Regions from separate parts of the Lactobacillus sp. B3795 genome, predicted to be linked through region 3. Evidence: predicted binding sites of a transcription regulator. Region 3 holds the regulator's gene; each other region holds the start of a gene.
What was found. Region 3 encodes HrcA, which represses chaperone genes, less so after heat shock. Its sites were predicted from a motif close to TTAGCACTCNNNNNNNNNGAGTGCTAA; they were not measured.
Positions count from the first base shown of each region.

Region 1: a site for HrcA is predicted at 3,251-3,277, ahead of J3U50_RS04705 (Hsp20/alpha crystallin family protein). Genes of this name have one in related genera too.
Region 2: a site for HrcA is predicted at 5,035-5,061, ahead of groES (co-chaperone GroES). Genes of this name have one in related genera too.

Region 1 covers NZ_JAFNPE010000011.1:23,363-33,471, reverse strand. The annotation lists gene J3U50_RS04725 (DUF805 domain-containing protein) at 1-526, opposite strand, end outside; gene J3U50_RS04720 (DUF805 domain-containing protein) at 585-1,238, opposite strand; gene J3U50_RS04715 (hypothetical protein) at 1,419-2,150, opposite strand; gene J3U50_RS04710 (Hsp20/alpha crystallin family protein) at 2,265-2,684, opposite strand; gene J3U50_RS04705 (Hsp20/alpha crystallin family protein) at 2,713-3,141, opposite strand; gene J3U50_RS04700 (GH25 family lysozyme) at 3,388-4,896, opposite strand; gene J3U50_RS04695 (cell wall metabolism sensor histidine kinase WalK) at 5,048-6,358, opposite strand; gene J3U50_RS04690 (response regulator transcription factor) at 6,355-7,044, opposite strand; gene J3U50_RS04685 (GtrA family protein) at 7,167-7,568, shown strand; gene J3U50_RS04680 (glycosyltransferase family 39 protein) at 7,561-9,714, shown strand; gene J3U50_RS04675 (glycosyltransferase family 2 protein) at 9,729-10,109, shown strand, end outside.
Region 2 covers NZ_JAFNPE010000006.1:183,317-193,425, reverse strand. The annotation lists gene tsaB (tRNA (adenosine(37)-N6)-threonylcarbamoyltransferase complex dimerization subunit type 1 TsaB) at 1-522, shown strand, start outside; gene rimI (ribosomal protein S18-alanine N-acetyltransferase) at 503-1,102, shown strand; gene tsaD (tRNA (adenosine(37)-N6)-threonylcarbamoyltransferase complex transferase subunit TsaD) at 1,138-2,148, shown strand; gene J3U50_RS04215 (ABC-F family ATP-binding cassette domain-containing protein) at 2,185-4,131, opposite strand; gene J3U50_RS04210 (redox-sensing transcriptional repressor Rex) at 4,298-4,933, shown strand; gene groES (co-chaperone GroES) at 5,104-5,388, shown strand; gene groL (chaperonin GroEL) at 5,424-7,037, shown strand; gene J3U50_RS04195 (glycosyltransferase family 4 protein) at 7,143-8,240, shown strand; gene J3U50_RS04190 (YigZ family protein) at 8,260-8,910, opposite strand; gene J3U50_RS04185 (DEAD/DEAH box helicase family protein) at 9,268-10,109, shown strand, end outside.
Region 3 covers NZ_JAFNPE010000005.1:163,891-173,999, forward strand. The annotation lists gene J3U50_RS02640 (uracil-xanthine permease family protein) at 103-1,353, opposite strand; gene lepA (translation elongation factor 4) at 1,531-3,369, opposite strand; gene dnaJ (molecular chaperone DnaJ) at 3,497-4,654, opposite strand; gene dnaK (molecular chaperone DnaK) at 4,737-6,596, opposite strand; gene grpE (nucleotide exchange factor GrpE) at 6,623-7,195, opposite strand; gene hrcA (heat-inducible transcriptional repressor HrcA) at 7,210-8,250, opposite strand; gene ribF (riboflavin biosynthesis protein RibF) at 8,355-9,293, opposite strand; gene truB (tRNA pseudouridine(55) synthase TruB) at 9,311-10,109, opposite strand, start outside.

The sequences.
Region 1 (10,109 bases), on a different contig from region 3:
ACAATCCGAAAATAATTACTAAAAGCCATCCAATTACATGGTTAATAGCTTTTGATGGTTTCTTGTTACCATACTTTCTTTGTCCTTCTTCTTGTGATTGCTGACATAGCAACACAAAGATTACTATCCATCCAAAAATTGGAACTAGCAATAACAATAAGAACCATCCAGATATATTAGCATCGTGTAGTCTTCTGCACGTACTAAATATTAGACTAATTGAAACGAAATACTTACAGAAATAAAAAATAAACCCGAAGCATTTTAAAAGTCTTACTCCAGATGCAGAATCATGTAACGAACCGTAACTCAATGTCCAAATCAAATTGAATACCACAACGAAAATCATCATCCATGCGAAACCCAACCAGTATTCTTTTCTAGAAGAACATCCAGCAATAGTATATAAATGTTTAAAGTAGCCTTTTAGAACATCCGTTGAACTGGTCTTATTTTTATCAATAATTATTTGATTATCACCTTGGTTAGATCCACAGAAACTGCAAAAAATATCACTATATGCCATTTGGTTTCCACAGTTTGAACAATACTTTACACTCATTTAAAATCCCTTTCCAGCTTTGTTACAAACGATAAAGCATAAAATGCATCTCGTTGATATATATTCCGATGTATATCAACGCTGCTAACATTGAATAAATTACATACAGCACAATTATCCAAATCTTTTTGGACTTATCCATACTAACGTTTCTATACTTATTGCCGTTTACAACGGATTTTTGACAAAAAATGACAAGTAACGATATTAGACCCAAAAGAGGAATGAAGCCAAGAAAAATAAAACGTCCAGATAAGTTAGTATCATGTAATCTTCTAACGGCAACAGATAAAGATGCAATCGCTATTACACTGGATACAAGTCCTAATATAACTGAAATCGAAAACAGAACAGCTGGATGAATTTCAGAAAATACAATCGCTGATCTGTAGTTAATACCAACGTATGCATTTATATAAAGGACCCCAAACAATGCTATCCGATTGAATAAGTAGAACCACCAATATTCAGCTCTGGTGGCAACACCACTTAAGTTAAATGCATTTTTCAAGCACTTGGTTACGGCATCCGTAACGCGAATCCTTTTAGTGCTATCTTTCTCTAAATTATTTGTAGAGTTATTTTCTATGTACGATTGTCTTGTTCCACAATTTGCACAAAAAGAATCCTTTACGGATAGTTCAGCACCGCAGTTTGAACAATATTTTATTTTCATTCATTAATCAATCCTTTATATGTATTATATTTCAAAGATACTATGAGTAAGATGTCTTTTCTATAAAGGTTAAAGCATTCTTATCATGAATAAAAAATACAAATCAACATTTAACTAAACATTACTTTGCTTTTAATAAAAAAAGAACTGCCAAAACTTGGCAGCTCTTTTTGATAGATATTATAGGTCGTAACCAATCATGATATTCTTGAAGGCATTTAAGCAGCCTTTATCAATGCGTTGGTTTAAGAATCTTTCGTTAGTAATATTAGCGTTATCGAAGTATGAAGAAGACATGTTAACTTCTGGGCATAGTTCGATGAACTTCTTAATCATGTTATCGTCAAATGAATGTGGTTGAACATCAATGCTTAGACCAAATTCTTGGTGGTAGAAGCACATTACCATTTGTTTTAGTAATACCGTCATAGCACGATTTGGAACGGTTGTGATGTCAGCTTCAACCTTTAGGACATCATAGTAACGATCAAACAATTGGTATTGGGCGTTGTAACCTTGAACCACGTTGATTCTGGCAACTTTGATGTTTTCCATTGAGTAACCTGAATCTAACATGTCTTGTTCACGTTTTGATAATTCATCGCTCTTAATGTATTTGATTGGGTCAGTTCTTAGGATCATTTCCATGTTAGGAATGTCATCCTTAGAAGATGTGACTGGCTTGTAAACCATACTATTGAATTGGAATGATGTTTCTTTTGACATTGAGGCGTCAATGTTTTGAGCATTGTTATAACGCGCTTGTTCTACCTCTCCGTGGTTCTTAATTACTACGTATATAATTACCGCTAAAGCAATGATGATACCGATAGTAATCGCTAATATTGGATTAGCTACCACACATAAAAGTAAAAATATTAGAACTAACGCTCCTGAACAACCTAATCTCATCTACTAACACTCCAATCATCCTTAAAAAATCATTACAATTCCATTATAATATTTTTTCACTTTATATTACAGAAAAAATACACAAAAAAAGAGCCATAACGGCTCTTTTTTGAATTAGTTGATAGAAATTGAGTGCTTTGATTCCTTTTCCGCTGATTTAGGTACCATGATATCCAAGATACCACCGTCATACTTAGCACCAATCTTATCAGTGTCCGCATCAGGTAAGTAGAATGAACGACTGACATCGCTAGATGTTCTTTCGCTTCTAATCAACTTACCGTCTTCATCTTTTTGTTCCTTATTCAAATCGTGAATAGCATGGATTGTTAAGGTATCGTTTTCGTAATTAATGTTGATATCTTCCTTCTTAAATCCAGGTAGTTCAGCTTTAACTTCGAATTCATCATCATTTTCGATAACATCTGTCTTCATCTTTGAAGAGTTAGCCATGTTTCTGCCTAATCCATCAAAGAAGTTGCTCATTGGATCCATAAAGTCGTTGAATACATTGTTTCTTAGTTCGTTTGCCATAAGATATCCCTCCTATTATTTGAGTTAATTAGTTAATGCTGATTTTGTGTGCTTCTTCATCCTTAACTTCTTGCTTTGGTAATGTAATCTTTAAAATACCGCCATCGTAGTCGGCAGCTACATTATCAATATCGATATCAGGTAGGTAGAATGCACGAGCGATGTTGCTTGAAGTGCGTTCCTTTCTTAATACCTTACCTTCCTTGTTGGTGTCTTCCTTGCTCAAGTCATGTGTAGCATGAATACTTAGAGTATCGTTGTTGTAATCTAGATGAATTTCATCCTTCTTGAAACCAGGTAATTCAGAGCTTACTACGTAATTATCTTCGTTTTCAATAACGTCAGTCTTCATTTGATTACCAGCAACTGAATTGAAGAAATTCTTACCAAAGTCACCGAAGAAATCGTTCATTGGATCAAATACATTGAAGTCTCTGTTTCTTAATTCGTTAGCCATAATCAAAGCCCCTTTTCATTATTTTATTTTCAATATTTAGTTGGTAGTTATTTATTCCCTATCAACAATTCTTATATTAGTCAGTATTGGTCAAATAGTCAAGAGAAAACTAGCACTTAATTTCATCAAGTGCTAAAAATGTGTTATAAACGTTGATATATCAATGTTTATTTTTAATAAAAAATTTAAAAAAGATACAAAAAAAAGACGATTCAATCGAAGAATCGTCTTTTTAATCAAAGTTTTTTATTTAAACATTGCACCGTAAGCCCAACCAATAAATTTACCTTGGTAGTAAGCCTTGTAGTAGTACTTCTTCCAGCCGTCTTTCTTAGCACGTTGGGTGATTTGTACTGGGGTGTATGCGTATCCGGTACCGTAGTTAGTAACATGAATATCAGCGAATCCACTGTTACCAACGTGATTGTAGAAGTTTACCTTTGGGTGCATTCTAACAATCTTAGTTGCGCGGTACTTAGAATAAGTAACGTTGGTTACCAAACCGTTGGTATTGATCCAACCTAATACCTTACCGTTTTGTAGAACACGGTAGTAAGTACGACCATTTGAAGTATTCTTAGCTATTGAGTTAATAGTAACTCGCTTGGTTGCGTAAGAATTACTCTTATGAACGGCCTTAGTGTTCTTCTTGTAATGGTTATCACCAGGGACGTGGTTGTAAATCTTCAAACCAGTACCACCTGCAATAGTCATTGATTTATTAACGGCAGTGTAATTAACATTCTTAACTACTGCTTTTTTCTTTGTCTTAGTAGTTGTTGTTGATGCTGAGTTATCACTATTGTTATTTGAATCATTGCTATTGTTAGTGTTGTTATCACCATTGGTGTTATTGTTGCTGTTAGCATTGTTGTCGCTGTTGGCATTATTGTCACCATTGGTATTGTTTGAATCATTACTATTGTTATTTGTGTTGGCAGCTTGTTGGTTAGCTTGGCTAGCCGCATTCTGTTGCGCAGCACTTTGTTTATTGTTTACCTTATTAGAAGATTGGTCACTCTTTGGCGCTTTAATCTTTGGTATTGGAGCAGGATTATTGGCATCGGCAATATCACCAATGAACCAGTTAGCATCCTTTGAGGTAAACATACTTGCATCTAGGTTTTTACCTAATGCATTTGAATGGAATTTATCAGTAAATTGCCATAGAACATGTTCTCTTGCGGGTTCATTGTTTTGGTATGCGGCTAACCAGTAACCGTCATAGTTAGCAACTGAGCTAGCTGCGTTTTGCACCATGAAATTAGCGTATGAGTAGAACAGAATCTTACGTTGACCAACTAATGGTCTCAATGCCTTCAACCATGCATCGGTTGATTCATTGGTTCCACCAGAAGTAACGGTTTGTGATTCATAGTCATTTACGTAAAATCTTGCACGTGGTGCACGGCTGTATAGCACCTTAGCTTCATATGCGGCATCACTAGGATTTTCGTATTGACTAAATGAGTATACCCCGTATGGGATACCGTACTTGTCCATTAGATCACGATTGTGTTCAAATGTCTTGTCGGCATAGGCACTACCATATTGCACTCTCAAAATAACAAATGGTACTTCATTTTTTAATTGTTGGGCTTGGGTATCGGTAAGACTGCCTTGCCATTCTGACATGTCATAAACGGTATTTGATGTGTTAGCGTTGCTTGCATCAGCCATCGCTGGTACAGAGGTGCTAGCAAGCATCAAACCGATTACGGCAACAATCGAAAACCATAATCCTTTTTTTCTCATATAAAGATATAAAGAAATTAAAAAATTAATTTATATCTTATACACCTCCTCTTATCGTTTTATCATTATTGCATATTGTAACAGAGCCGGAGGGGTAAAAGAAAGCCAATTCCATATTAAATTTTAGAAAAACTTTGTAATATTTAATATTTTATAAATTAATATTTACTGTAAAAATTGATCCAGTTGGGTGATTATCACGGACATGAATTCGACCATGGTGTTGATCGACTATCCATTTAGCGATTGATAATCCCAGACCAGTTCCCCCAGTCTTTGAATTTCTAGACTTATCTGTACGGTAGAAACGTTCAAAGATACGCGCCTTGTCTTCGTCAGGAACACCGTTTCCAGTATCTGAAACCACAATCTTTAGATTACTGTGGTTCTTTACAATTTTAACAGCAACGGTGCCACCCTTTGGTGTGTATTTCATCGCGTTATCAATTAGGATAACCACCAATTGTTTAATCAAGTCGGCATCAATATGGCCAGTTCCATCGACATCGATAGTGTCGACAAATGACTTGTTTTGACTTGTGGCAATCTCATTGAATGGTGACAAGACACCTTCAAAGAATGGTTTCAATTCGACATCGGAGAGTTGCGCTTGGACGATGTTGGAATCAGAACGTGCTAGCGTCAATAGTCGTTGGGTTAAGACCTTTAGATGCTTAACCTCTTCTAATGTCGTCGATACCGGTTGAATCTGATCGACGACTTTATCGTTTGGTTTGGTTAGCAAGAATTCCATTTGGTTTTGAATAACCGTCAATGGAGTTCTCAATTCATGGGCGGCGTTGGAACTAAATTCCTTTTGTCTGTGCCATGAATTAATGATTGGTTTCATACTCGACTTAGATAGGTAGTAAGCAATTAAAATCGCGATTGCCCAGAAGAATATCAAGGTCACAATCAATGCTTCGACGAAACTGTGTAGGGCAAGTAAATCAGCATCGATATTTTGCAAAATCAATACATAATTACCCGCATATTCAGGATTGGTGTTGTCGTCGGACACCTTTAATAGAATCCCTCTAAACGTGGTCACATAATTGTGAGACCACAAAGTAATTTCTTCAACTTGATTTAATTTTCTATTCTTAACGGTCAACTTACTCAATAGCTTGTAGTTTCTTTGACCAAGCATCCCTCTATTGGAAATAATTCCCTTTTTATTGAAGACAATCACGTTAGTCTGAAAATCACTATTGTTGTAGTTGTTAAACGGATTAAAGCCGCCGGGACGTTGATTAACACTCAATGGACCTTCATTGGCGTAAGTATTTCTTTCAATTCGTTCCTTTTGGCGGTTCAATCCAGCGTCGATGTTGGAGTAAATCGACTTTTGGAAGAAGAAGTAAACAATTAATCCTAAAATCGCAAATAAAATCGCAAAACCAATTAGTTCCTTAATGAATAACTTAATTTGTTGTTTGTGCTCTAAGATGCGATCTCTCATTGATTAGATCCTTCAAGCATGTACCCTACGTTTCTTAGGGTCTTGATTGGGTTTTCTCCAGAAATTTGTTTAATCTTCTTTCTTAAGTTACTCATGTATACCTCAACTACTGATAATGAAGTTTCAGAATCAAATCCCCATAAACGATCGAAGATTTGGTCCTTGGTAATAATAGTAGAAGGATTTTGCATGAAGTAGACCAATAGGTCGTATTCTTTTCCGTTTAGTTTCAATTCTTGATGTTGGTATTCAACGTAGTGGCGACCTAAATCAACATTAAATTCGCCCACTGACAATGTGTTGTTGTTACCAAGACGACCTGTTCTCTTTAACAAGGCCTTTACACGAAGGATTAGTTCTTCTCGATGGAATGGCTTAGTTAAGTAATCGTCGGCGCCTAATTCGAACCCATGCACCTTATCGGCCATGGTGTCCTTGGCAGTCAAAATTAAAACGGGCATGTCGATTTCGTCGTCTACACGCCAATGTTTTAAGATATCGTATCCACTGACTTCCGGTAGCATTAAATCTAAAATTGCGATGTCATAGATGTTATCTTGGCCCATCATTTGGCCTTCAAAACCATCATTTACCACCGTTGTGTTTCCGATTGGTGATAAGAATTGAGCCACACTGGCTGCTAAGTTTTCGTCGTCTTCGACGATTAAGATATTTAAACCATCCATGTTAATCATTCCTTTCGATTTCAATTAATTTTGTTATTTAAGTTAAGTTTATGATTGCTTTAAGATTAGTTTAATTTTCTTAAACTAGACTTAAATCATTCCAAAAAAGGAAGTGCCCAACCATGATAAATATTTTGCGGCAGTTTTTTAAATTCGGAATTATTGGTCTTATCAATACTATTCTAACTTATCTTATCTATTCAATGTTGTATAAAGCAACTTCTCCTACTTTTGCAATGGCGATTGGATACGGTATTACATCGATTATTGGTCTAACCATTAATCAAAAGTGGGTATTTAAAGCCAACCATGACTGGATGATCGTCGTTAAATACTACCTTACTTACCTTTTAACATGGACATTGAGTATCTTAGTGACCGAGGTGGCAAGTAACTATTTCCACGTTATTGCCAGCATTATCCCCCTAATCACACTTCTAGTCACTACGCCTACTAACTTCCTATTAAGTAAGTATTGGGTATTTAGAAAAACTGAATTAAAGGAGGCATCTGCCAATGAATGAACCGACAGACAAGAAGCCTAACTTCTTCCAACGACATAAAGTCGATTGGGTGTTAGCTATTATTCTCCTAATTGCATTAGGCTTGTACGGTTACGGAACATGGAAGACTGGTTCTGCCAACGACTTCTATACTTCCGCCATCACTAGTATGACCCAGAGTTTTAAAAACTTCTGGTATGCCAGTTTTGATCCAGCCGGATACATCACTGTCGATAAACCACCTGTTGCCCTATGGTTCATGGCTATCTCAGCTAAAATCCTAGGTGTTTCAAACTTCAGTGTGGTCCTACCATCAGTATTATTCGGTGTCGGATCCGTCTACCTAATGTATCGACTAGTAACTCCTTACTTTGGTCGATTCGCGGGTAGAATCGCAGCGTTAGTAATGACAATTACCCCCATTGTTGTTGCTGACTCTCGTACCAACAATATGGATGCTACTCTAATCTACTTCCTATTGTTAGCAATCTGGATGCTACAAAAATCCATTAACAAGCACAACATGTACTGGTTAATCGGAAGTTTTGCTACCATCGGATTCGCGTTTAACATTAAAATGCTACAAGCTTTCATGATTATTCCAGCAATGCTTATCTTCTACTGGTTAGCATCAAACGATTCATGGAAGAAAAAGATTGGTAAGTTATCACTTGCCACAATCGCTTTAGTCGTATTCACCCTATCATGGCCACTATCAGTTGACATGACATCAGCTAATAACCGTCCATATGAAGGTGGATCACAACACAACTCAGTATTAGAACTAGCCTTTGGATACAACGGTACTCAAAGATTACTAGGTCAAACTACTGGTACCGGTGGTGCTTTCAAGGGTATGGGTAGCAGCTCTTCTAAGAGTTCTAACCAACCTGGTGGTAACACCAAATCAAACAGCAACAACAAGATGACGCCACCAAGTGGCAAGATGGGTAAGTTTAACCCATCTAAGAATATGAAATCTCGTGGTAACTTCCCTGGTGGAAACAACCGCGGTGGTATGAAGATGAACGGTAAAGGCGGCATGGGTGGTGCCGGTGGTGCATTTAACATCGGAACTGCTGGTCCTCTTCGTCTATTCCAATCAGCTTTAGGACCACAAATTAGTTGGTTATTACCATTCTCGATTATCGGTATGATTGCCGCATTCATCGGCTTCGCTGATCCTAAGCGTAAATGGTACCAACTTACTACTCGTCAAAAACACACTGTTTTATGGACAGGTTGGTTAGTTCCGGTTTACGGATTCTTCTCCGTAGCTAGTTTCTTCCATCCTTACTACACCATCATGTTAGCTCCCGCCATTGCAGCACTTGCTGGACTTGGGTTAGCAGCTATGCTGGACTTGTTTAAACGTTTCGGTCTAAACAATTACAAGGCATACTTCCTACCACTAGCAATCGTTGTTACTGCCGGACTACAAGCATGGTATGTATCAAGCTACTACGCATGGTTAAGTGTCTTAATCCTAGTCGTAGCAGTTCTAGCAAGTATCTTATTACTTGTCTTCAAAGCTAAACCTGCCGGAAAGGCTATCGTTATCGTAGGGATACTATCAATTGCAGTAGCACCAAGTTTCTGGTCATTAACCCCTACCCTTGCTAAAGAATCTGCAGCTATTCCAACCGCTGGTCCCGATCTCTTAACCAGTGGTGGTAATAACTCAGGTGGAATTGGTAACGGAACAGTTAATACCAAATTGTTGAACTATTTAACTAAGCACCAAGGCAATGCCAAGTACCTATTTGCAACCGCAGATTCTGGCACTGCTGCTCCATATATTATTAAAACCAAGAAAGCCGTCATGGCCATGGGTGGTTTCAACGGAACTGACCCTGCAATGACATTAAGCAAATTCAAGCAATTAGTAAAATCTGGACAAGTTAAATACTACCTAGATGAAGGTAAATCAGGTTCTACTAACAGCACTATTGTTAACTGGATCAAGAAACATGCTAAGAAGGTCAGTGCAAGCGAATATGGTGGTTCAACCAGCACTACTTCTTCATCCAACTCAATGAGCTTCACCATGAAGAAAGGCGCATCTGCTAAGATGGCCAAACCTAGTGGTAAGCAATCAATGAACATGGGTGGTGGACCATCTAACATGAGCAACGGTACCTTATATGACCTTTCCAGCATTTATTAATCTGGAGGTGTCTCATGCCAAATAAAACTAACAAAATCTCCATTGTTCTCCCCGTTTACAATGAAGAAGCTGGCATCAAAAACACCATCGAAGTACTAGAAAACTTCGTGGAATGCCAAATTGAAACTTACGAAATTATCTTTGTGGATGACGGCTCTGTCGATTCAAGCGTAGATATTATCCGTCACGCACAATCACAATACGAAAACATTAGATTGGTCGAATTTTCAAGAAACTTCGGTCACCAACTAGCAATTACCGCCGGTATTAGATATGCCAAAGGTGATGCGGTTGTCGTCATGGATGCGGATTTACAAGATCCCCCATCTGTTATCCCAAACATGGTTGAAAAGTGGCAAGAAGGCTTTGACGTTGTCTATGGAAAACGCCTTATC
Region 2 (10,109 bases), on a different contig from region 3:
ACTGGAATTAGAATTGCGACTGCCACAGCTAAAACTTTGGCATACACACTAGGAATTGAACTAGTGGGTGTATCAAGTTTGCAAACCTTAGCGCTTAATATTAAGCAAGAGGGCAGTCTTGTAATGCCAATTTTTGATGCTAGAAACAATAACGTCTTTTCTGGACTTTATGAAATTAAAAATGGCGTTCCAGAAAGTGTCTTAGAAGACTGTCATACTGACTTTGATAAGTGGTTAGACAGAATTGATAGCAAAGACAAAGCAGTCTATGCTGTTGGTACCGACGCACCACATTTTGAAGATGCATTAAAGAAGAAGTTTGGCGATAAAGTTATTTTTACTGATAGTTTTGATAACTTGCCACAAGCAGCTAGGTTAGGTTTATATGGACAAACCTTATCACCTGTTGAAGACATTCATGCATTTGTACCAAGATATTTACGTTTGACTAAAGCTGAAGCAGATTGGAAACAAAATCATCCCGGGGAAGAAGTTACTTCATATGTTGAAAAAGTTAATTAATTGGTATCAGAAAAAATTTGTGAATACCGAGCACCTAATGAAAAAGGAACACCTAAATATCAAGAATCACATCGTAAAGATTAATGGCGATAAGTTTTACTTGGCCAAGGCAATGGTTACCGATATTCCTGAAATGGTTAATATCGAACGTGACGTCTACGATGGTAAGGCACCATGGACCGACGAAGCGTTTTTACCTGAGCTAAAACCACGTCTAGATCGCTTTTATTTACTATTGCGCCAAGAAGATGAACTAGTTGCTTTTATCGGTAGTTCTTTAAACGATAAACAAGGTGACTGTCATATCTCAAACGTTGCTGTAAAACCAGAATACCAAGAACGTGGATTAGGTTACTTCTTAATCGCTAAGATTATCAAAAAGGCCCGTCAATTGAACTACAAGACGGTTTCTTTGGAAGTTAGAATTAGTAACGTAAAGGCCCAAAGATTATATTCCGACTTAGGTTTCAAACAAGTTGGTGTGAAAAAGGGCTATTACGACGGGGATCATGAAGATGCCGTCGATATGGTTTTAGATTTAAGTCTATACGAAACTATTCCAAATAACTTTGGAATTTAATGAAACGAGGTTTTTTTGTGCAACCACATATAATTATGTCTTTTGAATCTAGTTGTGATGAAACTAGTGTGGCCATTATCGAAGATGGCGAAAAAATATTATCAAACGTTGTTGCAACGCAAATCAATAGTCACAAGCGATTCGGTGGAGTCGTTCCAGAAGTCGCAAGTAGACATCATATTGAACAAATCACTATCTGTGTTGAAGATGCAATGAAGCAAGCCGATGTTTCATACGATGACATCGACGCAATCGCTGTGACATATGGTCCCGGTCTAGTGGGGGCGCTATTAATCGGTGTTACTGCTGCAAAGACCATTGCATGGGCACACAATATCCCATTGATTCCGGTTAACCATATTGCCGGACACATCTTGGCCAGTCGATTCGTTACCAAGATTAACTATCCAGCATTGGCATTGGTGGTTTCCGGTGGTCATACTGAATTAGTCCTAATGAAAGAAGAGGGCGACTTCAAAATTATCGGTGAAACTAGGGATGACGCCGCCGGAGAAGCATACGACAAGGTTGGTCGAGTATTGGGAATTAATTACCCAGCTGGTCCTAAGGTTGATGCAATGGCTGCAGAAGGTAAGGATACCTTTAACTTCCCACGTGCGATGGAAAAAGAAGATAACTTTGATTTCTCATTCAGTGGTTTAAAGAGTGCGTTTCTAAACACCACTCACCATGCTGATCAAATTCATGAAGAATTGGATAAGAACGATTTAGCTGCTAGTTTCCAAAGTGCCGTCGTTGATGTTTTAGTTGATAAGACCACTAGAGCATTACAAGAATATCCTGTTTCTCAATTGATTTTAGCCGGTGGGGTTGCCGCTAATAAGGGCCTTCGCAGTGCTTTAGAAGAAGCAATCGATAAGATTGATACAACAGAATTAATCAAGGTACCAAACAAACTTTGTGGTGACAATGCCGCAATGATTGGTGCAGCCGGATACGTCATGGCAAAGAAGAATGTCTTTGCTGGCGTTAACTTGAATGCTGACCCAAGTTTGGAATTCGACCTTTTGGAAGATGAAGAATAAAAAAAGATGAATCCGTTTTGGATTCATCTTTTTTGTTTATTCAAGTTCCATCATTGCGTTTTCCCAATTGGTTTCAATCTCTTCTATCTTAGAGTTAATATCGGTTAGTTTAGCTTGCAAATCATTAAGCTTTTCAATGTCATTTAAGTTTTCTGGTTTAACCATTTCAGCTTCAATTGCTGATTTATCTTTTTGAGCGGAGTCTAGTTGTTCTTCTAGGTCTTCCACCTGACGTTTTAGCTTACGTTGCTTCTTTTGTAACTCTTTGTTAGCAATGAATTCTTTTTGATTTTGTGACTTTGGTTTTGTATCTTCAACATCTTCGGTCTTGGCTTGTTCTTCTTTTTTGTGTTCCTCAATGGCAGCTTGTTCTTCCTTCTTTTCTACATAATAGTTGTAGTTACCAAGGAATAGTTCGCTACCATCAGGGGATAGTTCAACAATTTGAGTGGCTAACTTATTGATGAAGTATCTATCATGGGATACAAACAAAATAGTTCCATCGAAATTGATCAATGCGTTTTCCAACACTTCTCTACTATCGATATCCAAATGGTTGGTAGGTTCATCTAGGATTAAGAAGTTATCGTGATTCATGGATAGCTTAGTTAAAACTAGGCGGGCCTTTTCACCACCAGAAAGGTTACCAACTACTTTTTCAACGTCTTCACCAGAGAACAAGAAACTACCTAGAATTGAACGAATGCGTTGTTCCGGGTAAGTAGGGTAGTCGTCCCAGATTTCGTTTAAGACGGTCTTGTTGGGGTGTAGGTTATCTTGGTGTTGGTCGTAGTAACCAATTTGAACGCCGGTACCACGTTCGATTTCACCAGATTGGAGTGGTAATTGCTTCATGATAGTCTTTAGCAATGTTGACTTACCAATTCCGTTTGGCCCAATCAATGCTACCGCTTGATTACGTTTAACATCAATATTGATGTTTTTAGATAGAATTTTATCATCGTATCCGATTGCGGCATCACGGACGTTTAAAACGACGTTTCCACTTTGTTTTTCAGGAGTGAATGAAAGACGAGCGGATTTATCATCACGGGTTGGTGCCGCAATTTTTTCCATCTTTTCCAATTGAGTTCTTCTTGATTGAGCCCGTTTAGTAGTGGATGCACGAACAATGTTTTTATCAACGAAGTCTTGCATCTCTTTGATTTTCTTTTGTTGCTTTTCGTATTCCTTTAGTTGATGTTGGTAATTAAGTTTCTTTTGCTCAACATAACTGGAGTAGTTCCCGACATAATGAGTCATGTGACCTTGTGATAGGTCGTAGACTTGATCGACAATCTTATCCATGAAGAAACGGTCATGGGAGATAATTAGAAGGGCACCATGATAACTCTTTAGATAATCTTCCAACCAACTAATGGTCTTAACATCAATATGGTTAGTAGGTTCGTCTAGAATCAATAGGTCCTTCTTTTGTAGAAGCAACTTGGCCATTGCTAGTTGGGTTTGTTGACCACCTGATAGCTCACTAATTTTATGGTCGTACATTTCTTCACCGAAGCCAAATCCGTTTAACACGGCCTTAATTTCGGCTTGATAAGAAAAACCGTTCTTGGCGGTAAACTCAGCTTGAAGTTGGTCATAAGTTTGTGAAACCTCAGCCAGCTTTTCTGGATCCGAGTTGATGTTTGGATCAGCCATCTTGTTTTCGTATTCGTGAATTTTATTTTCTAAATCGATTAAATCAGCAAAGACATTGGTCATTTCTTCGATGATGGTGGCATCAGAAGTTAGACCAGTATTTTGGGCTAAGTATCCAATGGTGATACCTTTTTTGGTGGTGACTTCACCTTCATCAATTGGTTCATCGCCCAAAATCATTTTCACTAAGGTTGACTTACCAGCACCGTTTCGACCAACCAAGGCGACCTTGCTGTTTTCTTCGATACTCAAGTTAACGCTTGTGAAAAGATCTTGCCCACCAAATCGTTTTGTCATTTTATTTGCTTGTAAAATAATCATAAAATTCACCTCCTAATTCTCTTGTTTTATCAGTAATAATGACTATTTTAGCATATTTCCCCCGATAAATTAAAATGTTCAATCCTTTTTAGTAGATGATAATATTTTCACAAACTTTGTTTTTATGATAGAATACATAAATGTTATGAAAGATTCGGGAGGGAAGATTTTGGATATTAAAATTCCTAGGGCAACGGCTAAAAGATTGCCTATGTATTATCGATATCTTAGCGGTTTACACGACGCGAAAATAAAGAGAATATCCTCTAGTACTTTTGCTGAAGCAGTTCAAGTTGATTCAGCAACCATTAGAAGAGATTTATCCTATTTTGGAGCTCTTGGAAAACGTGGATATGGATACGAGGTTGATAATTTATTAGACTTCTTCAAGAAGATTCTAAATCAAGATCACTTAACAAATGTTGCATTAGTCGGTTTAGGTAATTTGGGTCAAGCCTTACTACACTTTAATTTTCACAAAGATAGTAACGTAAGAATCTCAGCTGCCTTTGATATTCATGACGACATGATCAACACTGTTCAAAGTGGTGTACCAGTATACGATGTTAAAGACTTACAAGAACAATTAAGAGATCAACAAATTGAAGTAGTTATTTTTACTGTTCCAGCAACCGTAGTTCAAGGCCTATGTGATGAAGCCGTAAAGGGTGGAGCAAAGGGTATCATGAACTTTACTTCAAAACGTTTATCAGTTCCCAAAAATGTCAGAGTGCAAAACGTTGATTTAACCAACGAATTACAAACATTAATTTACTTCATTGAACACTATGAAGGTGAATAAGAAAGATGAGCCATTGGCCCATCTTTTTTTGTAGGATTATATCGTGTAGGGTTTAAAATTCTTGCATATGAATCTAAAAAATAATATATTATTTATAGTGATTAGCACTTATAATAAATGACTGCTAACACTGATAAAACAGATAAAAAAACAAAGTGAGGTCAAGCAAAATGTTAAAACCATTGGGTGATCGTGTAATTATTGAAGCACAAGAAGCTAAAGAAGAAACAGTTGGAGGCATTGTGTTAGCAAATAATGCTAAAGAAAAACCACAAACTGGAAAAGTTGTTGCCGTAGGAAACGGTAGAGTTTTAGACAATGGCCAAACTGTTACACCAGAAGTTAAGAAGGGTGACGAAGTTGTTTACGACAAGTACTCAGGTACTTCAGTAGACTACGATGGTCAAAAATATTTAGTACTAAAAGAAAGCGACATTTTAGCTGTCGTTGAATAATAAATAAAACGAAATTATTAATGAGGTGAATAAAAATGGCTAAGGAAGTTAAATTTTCAGAAGACGCAAGACGTTCAATGCTAAGAGGTGTTGATAAACTTGCAAACACTGTTAAGACTACATTAGGACCAAAGGGTAGAAACGTTGTTGTTGAACAATCAACAGGTACACCAAACATTACTAATGATGGTGTTACAATCGCTAAGTCAATCGAACTACCAAATCATTTTGAAAACATGGGTGCTAAGTTAGTATCAGAAGTTGCATCAAAGACTGACGACATTGCCGGTGATGGTACTACTACTGCTACTGTATTAACTCAAGCAATCGTAAACGAAGGAATGAAGAACGTTACTGCCGGTGCCAACCCAGTTGGTGTTCGTCGCGGTATCGAAAAGGCAACCGAAGTAGCCGTTGAAAAGCTACACAAGATGTCAAACGAAATTAAGAGCAAGAATGATATTGCTCAAATCGCTTCCATTTCAGCTGCTAACCCAGAAGTTGGTGAATTAATCGCCGATGCTATGGAAAAGGTTGGAAACGATGGTGTTATCACTGTTGAAGATTCACGTGGTGTTAACACAACTATGGACGTTGTAGAAGGTATGCAATTCGATCGTGGTTACATGTCACAATACATGGTTACCGACAACGACAAGATGCAAGCTGACTTAGACAACCCATACATCTTGGTTACTGACAAGAAGATTAACAACATTCAAGAAATCCTACCAGTTTTACAATCAGTTGTTGAACAAGGTCGTTCACTTCTAATCATTGCTGATGATATTGGTGGTGAAGCACTACCAACATTGGTACTAAACAAGATGCGTGGTACTTTCAACGTTGTTGCTGTTAAGGCTCCTGGTTTTGGTGACCGTCGTAAGGCTCAACTACAAGATATTTCAGTTCTTACAGGCGCTACTTTAATCACTGACGACTTAGGATTAAACCTAAAGGATGTAACCATAGATCAATTAGGTCAAGCTAACAAGGTTAACGTTACTAAGGATGACACTACAATCGTTCAAGGTGCCGGTGACAAGGACCAATTAGCTGCACGTGTTGCAGAAATCAAGAACCAACTAGAAACTACTACATCAGAATTCGACAAAGAAAAGCTACGTGAACGTTTAGCTAAGTTAGCCGGTGGTGTTGCTGTTATCCGTGTTGGTGCAGCTACCGAAACTGAACTAAAAGAACGTAAGTACAGAATTGAAGATGCTTTGAACTCAACTAGAGCCGCTGTTGAAGAAGGTTTCGTTCCTGGTGGTGGAACTGCATTCATCAATATTCTAAAGGATCTAGAAGAAATCCCTGCTGAAGGTGACGAAAAGACTGGTGTAAACATTGTTTTACGTGCTCTAGAAGCTCCAGTTAGACAAATTGCCCACAACGCCGGAATTGATGGTTCAATCGTTGTTGAACATCTAAAGGGCAAGGAAATGGGTATTGGTTTCAATGCTGCTACTGGTGAATACGAAGATATGATTAAGGCCGGAGTTGTTGATCCAACCAAGGTATCAAGATCAGCTCTTCAAAACGCCGCATCTGTTTCAGCATTGCTATTAACTACTGAAGCTGTTGTTGCTAACTTACCAGAAGAAAAGAAAGATTCAATGAACCCTTCAATGGGACCAATGATGTAATAAAAAAGGATTCCTTTGGGAATCCTTTTTTTGTTTAACCTTGTTTTTAATCTGTTACATTTGTATAATTTATTAATAGTATTATAAAACGAAAGGATAACGATTATGCTAAAATTCGAAATTATCGTTTCCCTTTTCGCGACAATGTTAATTTCTGCTGTGGTAACGCCGTTTATCAGAAAGTTAGCATTTCGCTGGGGAGCTATCGATAGTCCAAATAAGCGAAGAATGAATAAAATTCCGATGCCGACATTAGGAGGATTGGCAATCTTTGTGTCATACACAATTGCCACGATGTTCCTATTAAGGTCGCAAATGCCAACCCATCAACTTTATGGGATGTTTGCGGGCCAAGTAGTCATCATTATTACAGGGGTAATTGATGACATCATTGTATTAAAACCACGTCAGAAAGTATTTGGAATTAGTTTAGCAGCAATCATTGTCTTTTTCTTCGGAAATATTCAAATGAGTAACATATCATTACCATTCATTGGAACATTTAGTTTAGGATGGTTAAGTTTACCAATTACTCTAATTTGGATTTTAGCAATCACCAACGCCGTTAACTTAATTGACGGTCTTGATGGATTAGCAACGGGGGTCGCAGTTATTGCTTTGACCACCATGGGAATTACTGGGTTCTTCTTCCTAAACGTTGGAAACGTCTACGTTTCAATCATGATTTTTGCACTTGTTGCAGCATGTTTAGGATTTTTACCTTACAACTTCTTCCCAGCTAGAATCTATCTAGGGGACACCGGATCATTGTTCATCGGTTTTATGATTTCAATTTTCTCATTGAACGGATTGAAAAATGCCACATTCATTACCGTTATTATTCCGGTAATTATCCTGGGTGTGCCAATCACCGATACCATTTACGCAATCTTACGTAGAATGTTAAACAAGCAACCAATCATGCATGCTGACAAACGACACTTACATCACCGTTTGATGCAAATCGGATTGACTCATCGTCAAACCGTATTGGTAATCTATGGAATTGCTTTGATTTTCTCATTCATTTCATTGCTATACCCAATATCAACAATTTGGGGTTCCATTCTACTAACGATTGCAACGTTAATCGGGTTGGAACTATTCGTTGAATCAATCGGTTTAGCTGGTAAGGATAGACAACCATTACTAAACGCAATTAAAAAAGTCGTTAAAGAAAACACAAGTAAAGATAACCACTAAAAAAAGAATGGCCATTTGGTCATTCTTTTTTGTATGGATCATAATCAACTTCAAAGTACTTTTCATCGCCATCGTGCATTTCAACACGACCATTTAGTAAATCAATCACTTTTTGTTTAAACTCTTCCACCTTAGGATTATCGATGGCAACAATTACGGATACCTTGTCGGTATATTGAGTATCGATAATGTTAATTCCATTTTCCTCTAGGTGGTAATTTAATTGATCAAACAGGTTATAGGCAACGTCGATGGTGATTTCAGTTTGTAAAATCTTTTTGACAATCCCAACATGTTCGATGGCTTTGGTGGTGGCGTTGCTATATGCACGAATTAAACCACCGGCACCTAACTTAATGCCACCGAAGTATCTAGTTACAACGGCAGCAGTGTTGTGCACGCCAATGTTTTTTAATGCTTCTAGGATAGGAACACCAGCAGTTCCTGATGGTTCACCGTTATCACTAGCGCGTTGAATGGAATCGTCTTGACCAATTACATAGGCATGACAGTTATGAGTAGCTTTTTTATGTTCTTCTTTGACGCTATTAACGAAAGCAGTTGCTTCTTCTTCGTTTGACACTCTGGCAATTGAACAGATGAATTGTGATTTTTTGATATCAATCTCGTTGACACCATTTTCTTTAATTGTGAGATAATCTTTTTCCATTTAGATGTTTTCACCTCAAAATTTAGCTTTTTTGCGTACTTAATTATGGTGATAATTATGATTAAAGATGTTTCTGAATTATACGGTAGACAAGTCAACGCCACGATGGTGGATTCGAGTCTCCTCAATAACTCAATTGTTCATAAATACGTTCCAATTAAGGTTAACAGTAACAATATCTATTGTAAACGATGTGGCCAAAAAACGCCCGTAAACAGGTGTAATTTGCCAAATAATAACTACTATTGTCCAGTCTGCATTAATTTGGATCGAGTAACGAAAAGTATTCCATTGGTGTATGCCGATGAACCAAATGATTTTGAAATTAAGCAGCCGGTTTTAACGTGGCAGGGCCAATTGACTAACGAGCAAAAGAAGTGTTCTAAGGATATTATCGAAGTCTTCGAAAACAACAAGACCCACTTGTTATGGGCAGTTACCGGAGCGGGGAAGACTGAAATGTTGTTTCAGGGAATCGAAAAAGCATTAACTGAGGGCAAACGCGTTTGTATTGCGTCGCCACGTGTGGATGTTTGTGTCGAACTATATCCGAGAATTAAGGAGGCGTTTGCCAACACATCGATGATTCTTCTACACGGTCGTAATCCACAACCGTATCACTATGCGCAGCTGACGATTTGCACCACCCATCAATTGTTACGGTTCTATCATGCGTTTGATGTCTTGATTATCGATGAGGTCGATTCCTTTCCGTTTGTAAATAACGACGGATTACACTTTGCGGTCGAAAATGCGACGAAACAAAGTAGTGCCAAGTTGTTTTTAACGGCGACACCGACCAATGAAATGACGAAGAAAATCAGGTCCAACAAGCTGTCAGCTAGCTACTTACCGATTCGATTTCATCGTCATTTATTACCGGAAATTAAATTAAAGTACACAAAGAAGTGGCGCGAGAATTTAAAGAAACAAAAGTTGCCAAAGTTACTACTACATAAGATTGACGAAAAGATTAAAGCTAACCAACGCTTCTTGTTGTTTGTGCCACGCATTGCCGATTTAAAACCAATTAGTGATATTTTGGCAAAACAGTTTGATACCAGTAAATGGGAGACCGTCTTTTCTAGTGATGATAAACGAATGGAGAAGGTATCCGACATGCGTGAACAACGCAAACTGTTCTTGATTACGACCACCATTTTGGAAAGAGGAGTGACCTTTCCGGGAATTGACGTGAT
Region 3 (10,109 bases):
ACTTGGCATATCAGTCTAATAATGTGGCAAACTCTCTCTAATTTACCTATCTGCATTATATCACTAAAAGCATTGTTTTTAATTGGTATTTATTAATCTTTACTAATTTTTAGGTAATACAATATTCAATAAAATTCCTAGAATTACGGATACAGCTAGTCCATTTAATGGCAATGTTCCTATTTTGATCATGAAGCCACCGACTCCAATTACCAAAATGGTTGAAACAATCATTAAATTACGTTTATTTGCTAAATCAATTTGATTTTCAATCATGATTTTGATTCCGCTGGAAGCAATTGTTCCAAATAATAGGAAACTGATACCACCGATTACAGGTAGTGGCATTTGCATAATTAACACATTTAACTTGTTCACAAACGAGAATAAAATGGCAAATACTGCGGCACCAATCAATACATAGACACTGTGAATCTTAGTAATTGCCATAACTCCGATGTTTTCACCATAACTAGTTACAGCTGGACCACCAACTAATCCGGCAAACATTGAAGCTAGACCGTCACCTGTTAGGGTTCTGTTCAAACCAGGATCCTTAAAGTAGTTTCTGCCTGTTAATTCATCTAGTACCATCAAGTGACCCAAATGTTCAGTAATGGTAACGAAGGCAATTGGTGCAATGGCGATAATTGCACCCCATTCAAATTTTACATTGTATGAAACGAACGGAATTTCAAACTTAGGCATTGCAAACCATGGTGCATTTGCGATTGTACTTAGGTTAACCAATCCCATCGCGATTGATAAAACATATCCACAAACGATGGCTAGTAGAATTGGCATAAAGCCTAGAAAACCCTTTAGGTACATGTTAAAGAAGATTGCTAGTAGTAACGTTACCAATGCGACGAACACGTACTTGTAGTCATAATTTCCATTGTTTAGCATTGCATCGTTGGCAGCACTAGATGCTAGTGATAATCCAATTACGATTACAACTGGTCCAACCACGACTGCTGGAAGCAACTTATCAATCCATTCCGAACCAATCATGGCAACAATCAATGCGACTACTAGATAAATTACACCAACTGCAATTACCCCTTGAGCAATTCCAGGATAACCAGTTACCTGCATCAAGTACTTCATTGGTACGATGAATGCGAAACTAGATCCCATGTATGCAGGAATCTTCTTTTGCGTTACTAGAATGTGAATTAAAGTTCCCACTCCTGAAGTAAACAAAGCGATGCTTGGGCTTAAACCAACCAATAATGGTACGATTACTGTACTCCCAAACATTGAAAACATATGTTGTAGTGATAAACCAATCCAAAGCCAGAATCCTGGTTTATCGTTAACATCTAAAATGGTGTCTGAATTTTTATTCATAACCAATCCCCCTAAATGATTTCAGAGCTTTAATCTAGCAAAAAAGGTCCATTCATCCCTAGACGAATAGACCTTCACAAATTTTTATTAAATTCGCTAATCTTATCAGCCTCACGGGACTAAATTAAAGACTCTATATTTTTAATATATCATACTGATAATTTCTTATGAAGTCAATTACTTTTTATCGCTTTCTTCTTCATCAGTTTGTAGAACAGCCATGAATGCGGCTTGTGGAATGTCTACCTTACCGACGGCTTTCATACGTTTCTTACCAGCTTTTTGCTTTTCTAATAGCTTCATTCTTCTGGTTCTGTCACCACCGTATAGGTGAGCAGTAACATCCTTACGGTAAGCTTTGATGTTAGTTCTAGCAATGACCTTAGCACCAATTGCGGCTTGGACAGGAATTTCGAAGTTTTGACGTGGAATAATCTTCTTAAGTTTTTCAACGATTACTCGAGCACGACTAGCTGAGAATTGACGGTGAGAAATGAAACTCAATGCATCGACCTTTTCACCGTTCAATAGGATATCAATCTTAACTAGATCAGAAGGCTTGTAGTCCCCTAATTCGTAATCAAGTGATGCATATCCTCTAGTGGTTGACTTCAACTTATCGAAGAAGTCGAAGATGATTTCTGATAATGGAATTGAGTACATGATGTTAACACGGTAATCATCGATGTATTCCATTGTTTCAAATTGACCACGACGTGATTGGCAAAGTTCCATCACGGCACCAACGTAATCGTTAGGCACCATTACAGTTGCTTTTACGTATGGTTCTTCAACGGCTTTGATTTCCGAAGCATCTGGCATTTCAGATGGATTTTCCACATCTTTTCTTTGACCATCAGTAGTAAAGACGTGGTAAGTAACAGATGGTGCAGTGGTAATTAGATCTAGATTGAATTCTCTTTCTAGACGTTCTTGCACAACATCCATGTGTAGCATTCCTAAGAACCCACATCTAAAACCGAATCCAAGTGCTTGTGATGATTCAGGTTCGAATTCCAAGGCAGCATCGTTTAGCTTAAGTTTTTCAAGTGATTCTCTTAAGTCACCAAACTTAGCGTTGTCGGTTGGGTATAAACCAGAATAAACCATTGGTTCCATTTCACGGTAACCTGGTAGTGGTTCATCGGCTGGGTTATCAGCGTTAGTAACAGTATCCCCAACACGAGTTTGGTTGATATCCTTGATACTTGCAGTGATGTATCCAACGTCTCCTGCCATTAGGTATTCTCTTTGAACAGGATGTGGTGAGTTAACACCAACTTCGGTAACTTCGTATTCACTACCACTGTTCATTAAGCGAATCTTGTCTCCTGGTTTAACAACACCATCACGTAAACGAACACTCAAAACAACTCCACGATAATCATCGTAAACAGAGTCAAAGACAAGTGCCTTTAGTGGTGCATCTAAATCACCTTGAGGAGCAGGTACTTCTTCTACGATTCTTTCCAATAAGTCCTCGATTCCGATTCCCTTTTTAGCACTAGCTAAAACAGCGTTTTCGGCATCGATACCAATGATATCTTCAACTTCTTTTTTAACCATGTCTGGTTGGGCAGAAGGTAAATCAATCTTATTAATTACAGGAACAATTTCCAAATCATCATCGATTGCCAAGTAAACATTGGCTAAAGTTTGTGCTTCAACACCTTGAGCGGCATCGACAACTAAAACAGCACCTTCACAGGCAGCCAAACTTCTTGATACTTCGTATGAGAAATCGACATGTCCTGGTGTATCGATAAGATGAAATTCATAGTCATGACCATCCTTAGAATGGTACTTTAGCTCAACTGCATTCAACTTAATTGTGATTCCACGTTCTCTTTCAAGTTCCATGTCATCCAATAATTGGTTTTGCATATCTCTTTTTGCGACAGTATCTGTCATTTCTAAAATTCGATCGGCTAAAGTAGATTTACCATGATCAATATGAGCAACAATCGAAAAGTTACGAATGTATTTTTGATGTTCCTTCATTTTTGCTATGTCCATGTTTATTCCTACTTTCAACGTAATGTATTAATACAATTATAACAACCAAAAAGACAATGCACAAACTAAATCATGCTATCAGAATTCTTTTCGGCAACAAAAAAGAGTCGCATATGCGACCCTTAATTTATTTCTTGCCATTCATAGCATCTTTCATCTTTTCGAAGAATCCACCATTCTTGTATTCTTCTTCTCCAGATGCTTCAGCAAAAGCTTTTAGAGCTTGTTTTTGTTGTTTGTTTAAACTCTTAGGAGTGACAATCTTAACAGTAACTAGTTCATCACCTTTTGAACTACTGTTAATCTTAGGCATTCCCTTACCTCTAAGTCTGAAGGTAGTATTTGATTGAGTTCCTGCTGGAACCTTCATTTCAACATCACCATATACGGTCTTAACCTTGATGGTGCTACCTAGAGTAGCTTGAGTAAATGAGATGTTTTGTGAGTAATGTAGTTCAGAGCCATCACGTTCAAAGTCACGACTAGGTTTTACTCTAAATACGATGAATAAGTCACCGTAAGGTCCACCGTTTTCACCGGCTTCACCTTGACCTTGTAATCTCATTTGTTGTCCATCATCAACACCGGCAGGAATGTTTACTTCTACCTTGTGACTTTCGTGCATGTGACCTGAGCCACCACACTTAGGACATTTGTCCTTAATTTCTTTACCAGTTCCACCACAAGTAGGACATGGATGTTGAGTTTGCATTTGACCTAATGGTGTATTTTGAACTGATGTTACGTAACCACTACCGTTACATTGGTGACAAGTTTCTGGATGAGTTCCTGGTTTTGCACCTGAACCATCACAGGTATCACACTTAGCTTCACGGTCGTATCTGATCGTAGTCTTCTTACCGAAAACGGCATCTTCAAAATTGATTGTCATTTGGTATTGAAGATCACGACCCTTAACAGGAGCATTTGGATCTCTTTGAGCACCTCTTGCTCCACCACCAAAGAATTGGCTGAAGATGTCGTCGAAGCCGCCGCCACCGAAGCCAGAGAATCCTCCAGCTCCGCCACCGAAGCCTCCGGCACCTCCGCCGAATCCACCGGCTGGGCCATCAGCTGAACCAAATTGATCGTAATTACGACGTTTTTGTTCATCACTTAGTACTTCGTAAGCTTCGTTAATTTCCTTAAACTTCTTTTCAGCACCGGGTTCTTTGTTGATATCAGGATGATACTTCTTAGACATTTTACGGTAAGCGTGCTTAATGTCATCTTGACTGGCGTCTTTTGATATTCCCAGAATTGAATAGTAATCCTTATCTGCCATTTTAATCCCCCATAACCTTCATTTTGAAATAAAAGGCCAAAGCCCAACAAGTCAGACTTTGACCCTTTTTAAAGTAATCTAATTACTTATTGTTTTTGTCATCATCATGAACTTCATGGAAATCGCCGTCAACAGTGTTGTCGTCTTTACCCTTGTTGTCTGATGAATCGTTTGCGTTACCTTGTTGATCTGAACCTTGTTCTTGTTGTTGTTGGTATAACTTAACAGCAAGTGCTTGAACTTGTTGACTCAAATCATCCTTCTTAGCTTTCATTTCGTCTAAGTTGTTGTCTTCTTTAGCCTTCTTCAATGCATCTTCAGCTTCTTTAGCCTTCTTGATTTCATCTTCAGAAACCTTACCTTCAACATCCTTTAGAGTCTTGTCAGTTTGGAAGATTAATTGATCTACTTCGTTCTTCAAATCAACTTCTTCTTTACGCTTCTTGTCTTGTTCTTCGTTCTTCTTAGCTTCATCCATCATACGGTTGATTTCATCATCTGATAGACCGTTTGAATCCTTGATGGTAATCTTTTGTTCCTTACCAGTACCTTTGTCCTTAGCAGAAACGTTTACGATACCATTCTTATCGATATCAAACTTAACTTCGATTTGAGGAACACCACGAGGTGCAGCAGGAATGTCAGTTAATTGGAATTGACCTAAAGTCTTGTTGTCAGCTGCCATTGGACGTTCACCTTGTAGTACGTGAATATCTACGGCTGGTTGGTTATCAGCGGCAGTTGAGAATACTTGTGACTTAGAAGTTGGGATAGTTGTGTTTCTATCGATTAACTTAGTGAATACACCACCCATAGTTTCGATACCTAATGATAGTGGAGTAACATCAAGTAATACAACGTCCTTAACATCACCAGTTAGAACACCACCTTGAACAGCGGCACCTAAAGCAACGGCTTCGTCAGGGTTGATTGAGTGGTTTGGTTCTTTACCAGTCCAGCTCTTAACAGCTTCTTGAACGGCTGGGATACGAGTTGAACCACCATTTAGGATAACTTCATCAATATCTGAAGTGCTTAGACCAGCATCTTTTAGAGCGTTGTCAAAAGCAACCTTAGTCTTGTCAACTAAGTCAGAAGTTAATTCGTTAAACTTAGCACGTGATAGTGTAGTTTGTAAGTGAAGTGGACCATTTTCACCTGATGAGATGAATGGAAGACTGATTTCAGTTTCAGAAACACCTGATAGATCCTTCTTAGCCTTTTCAGCAGCATCCTTTAGTCTTTGTAATGCCATCTTGTCTTGTGATAAGTCGATGCCATTTTCGTTCTTAAATTGTTCTACTAGGTAGTCCATAACTCTCTTATCAAAGTCATCCCCACCTAAGTGAGTATCACCATTAGTTGATAGTACTTGGAATACACCGTCACCTAATTCAAGAACGGAAACATCAAAAGTACCACCACCAAGGTCATATACAAGAACTTTTTCGTCTTTATCTTGCTTGTCTAGACCGTAAGCTAATGATGCAGCAGTTGGTTCGTTGATGATACGTTTTACATCTAAACCAGCAATCTTACCAGCATCCTTAGTTGCTTGTCTTTGTGAGTCGTTGAAGTATGCAGGAACAGTGATAACGGCTTCGCTAACAGTGTCACCTAAGTAGTCTTCAGCGAATCCCTTGATGTATTGTAGGATCATTGCTGAGATTTGTTGTGGAGTGTACTTCTTACCATCAACATCTACAGTGTAACCTTCTTCACCCATGTGACTCTTAATTGAAGCAATGGTGTTTGGGTTTGTGATCATTTGACGCTTAGCAACTTCACCAACTTGTGGTTCGCCATCTTTAAATGCAACAACAGATGGAGTTGTACGTGAACCTTCTGGATTAGTAATGATTTTTGGTTCTTTACCTTCAAGAACAGCAACAGCTGAGTTAGTAGTACCTAAATCGATACCGATAATTTTATTACTTGCCATAATTTATTATCTCCTTGATTATTTTTTTATTGAGCAACTACAACCATGCATGGTCGAATAACACGATCAGCTAGTTTGTAGCCTTTTTGTAAAATTTCTACAACAGTGTCTGCTGGATGATCATCATCTGCAGGAACTGTTTGAACCGCTTGACACTCGCTTGGGTCAAATGGTTTGTTTAAGACATCAATTTCTTCAATGCCATTTTCAGATAATGCTTTGTTGAAATGCTTTAGAACAAGTTCAACACCTTGTTTTAATTGCTTTCCACTATCATCTGAAACTTCAACACCCAATGCACGTTCCAAGTTATCCATTGCAGGTAAGATACTAGTTGCTAGTTTTTGACCATCATACTTGTAGATATCTGCACGTTCACGCTTGAATCGTGTTTGCATGTTTTGCATTTCTGCTTCAGCACGAAGATACTTGTCAGAGAAATCTTCAACTTGTTGTTGAAGTTCTTCAACTTGCTTTTCTAATGAATCCTTTTTATCTTTCTTAGCGTCCTTCTTTTTGTCGGCGCCTTTGTCCTTAGCAGCTTCTTTCTTTGAAGTTGCTTTTTCTAGGTCTTTTTCATCATCCTTCTTGCTAGCCAAATGAATGCCTCCTTTTACTGATTATATTTATCATAATAATTTCTCAGTTTCTTTGATAATTCATTTCTAAATCCATCAACGATTCCAATTACTCTAGAATATGGCATCCTAGTAGGACCTAGAACGGCGATAACACCCTTTCCATATGGTCCAACATCATAGGAACCAGTAATAATACTGTAATCCTTTAATAGATCATTGCTTAATTCCGGTCCAATTTGAACGGAAATTGAATTATCTGAACTCTTGATGAACTTCGCAGCATCATCAGTATCATTTAACAATGAGTAAATTGGCTTTAGATAACTGATGTCATTATTATCAGTAAAACTCAATAGATTCAATTCACCACCGATATAAAACTGATTAGTAGAAGCTTGCATCAAAACATCATCAAGAGTTTGAACTAAGCTATCAGGGTTCTTAACGTACTTGAGAATTTCAGGTACGATTTCTGTCTTCAACTTAGTGATAACTTCGTCTAAAGGCTTCCCTGCTAACTTGTCATTGATCATTCTGACAACGGCATCTAACTTGTCACCGCCCAAGTCACCATCAATATGGAAAACCTGGTTAACAACTTCATCATTATCAGTGATTAGAATTGCCATCACCTTATGATTACCAAGTGGAACTAAACGAAAGCTCCCCAAAACGGGAGTTGTTTCTTGTTCCGGCTTTAAAGTCAATGCAGTGTAATTTGTTAAGTTAGATAGAATGTCAGCTGATTGTTGAACGATTTCATCAATTTGTCTAAATCTTCCTGATAGTGAATTTTGAATAATCATCATATCACTGTTATCAATTGGATTTGGATTCAACAAGTTATCAACATAGTAGCGATAACCTTCGATTGATGGAACACGTCCCGATGAAGAATGATTTTTGGTAATTAAACCAATCTCTTCTAGAAATGCCATTTCATTTCTAACGGTTGCTGAACTGACATGTATTGGTAATTGACTGGATAATGCCTTTGAACCAACAGGAACACCTGATTTTGTGTAATCATTAACGATGATTTTCAAAATCATTTTTTCTCTTTCAGTAAGCATACCCGATCACTCCTTATCGATTAGCACCTTTAGCAGTCATCTGTGTTAAGTGCTAACCACAATTATTAATTTACCAAAGCCATCTATATAAGTCAAGAAAAAGACTAGTTATTTTCAAAATATTGACGTGTGAAATCTTCGTCAGATTGAAGTTGCTTAATTAGCTTATCAATCCCTTCAAACTTCACTTCACCACGAATACGGTATAGCCAATCTACCTTTAATACTTCACCATATATATTGTCATTAAAATCTAAAATATTAATTTCTACTGTGATTGGATTCTTATCACCAAAGGTAACGTTACGCCCAATTGAAGCCATCCCATGATACTTTTTTTCACCGATAAACACATCAACTACGTAGACACCGATAGTTGGTAGCCATTGTAGTTCATCGTGTTCGATGTTGGCTGTTGGATAGCCCAATTCACGACCACGGGCAAAGCCATGGACAACAGTTCCACCAGTTTGAAATGGTCTTCCCATTAAATGGTTCACTGTTTGAATGTGACCTTCGTCTAGGTTCTTTCTAATTCTAGTTGAACTGATTTTTTCTAATTGATAATCTGCCAAGTCCACGGCAACTACATCAAATCGATCTTTTGCATAATTTGGTAGTAAGTCCATTGTTGCGTCCTTGGCACCATAAGTATGATCCGTTCCGGCAACTACGGTGTCGGCATTAAATCTAACTAGGTAGTTATCAACAAATTCTTGTGGTGTCTGGTTTTGAAAACTAAAACTATAGTTAACAACGAACACCTTATTAACACCCAATGATTCAAACATTTCATTTTTGCTGTCTGACATAATGATGTTTCTTCTATCATGTGGTGATAATTGTTTATATACTACAGCAGGCTTATGGTCATAAGTTAATACTGCCAAAGGTAGGTTCTTTTGCATGGCAATATCGCGCGCTTTTTCCAATACCTTTTGATGGCCTAAGTGAATTCCATCGAAATAGCCCATTGCTAAAACTAGCTTTTCTGATTGATGAAAATCGGAACTCAATGGATGATGTAATTTGATTATTTCCATAATTTCATGCCTTTCGATTATTGATTGCTAAACATTTTTTCTGGTTTGTAAATTTGTTTGTTTTGATCATAGAAGTACAAAGCCTTAACTTCGTTGTTAAACGTTAACACACATTTATCGTCATTTATACCTAAAACACCTAAATCCAAGAAACCACCATTTTGGACGATCTTCCATTGGCTTTCGTTTAGTTCAACATGCTTAAAGTCGGTCAATGCGTAATCAATTGATTTAACGATGTCATCGATAGTGCCATTTTCTACGGCTGATTTTACTTCGCTAATCTTAAAAGTATCTTCAATTGTAAAACCACCACTCTTAATTCTAGTTAAACTAGACATCACAGCTGGCATATCAATCTTTTTACCAAAGTCAACAGAAAGCGTTCTTACATAGGTTCCCTTACCACAACCAACTTCAAAGAAGATAGTTTGTTGTTTTTTGTCTTTATCATAAATGCTGTCTTTGATTTGTTTAAAGTAATGAATTTGAACATGTCTTTCTGGACGTTCTACTTCCTCACCATTTCTGGCGTATTCATAAAGTCTTTTTCCATTAACCTTCACGGCTGAATACATTGGTGGAATTTGAATTAAATCTTCAGAAACAAAACTGTTAAGTAGTTCATTAATTTCATCGTCTGTTAGTGGCTTTTCTAGTGGTTTAGTACTGACCACTTCACCGTCTAAATCTTCGGTTGTGGTATCAAAACCTAAGGTAATGCTGCCTTGATATACCTTTCCTGAGTTCATTAGGTATTCGACTAGTTTGGTACCCTTCCCTAAACAAATTGGTAAAACTCCTTCTACGTTTGGA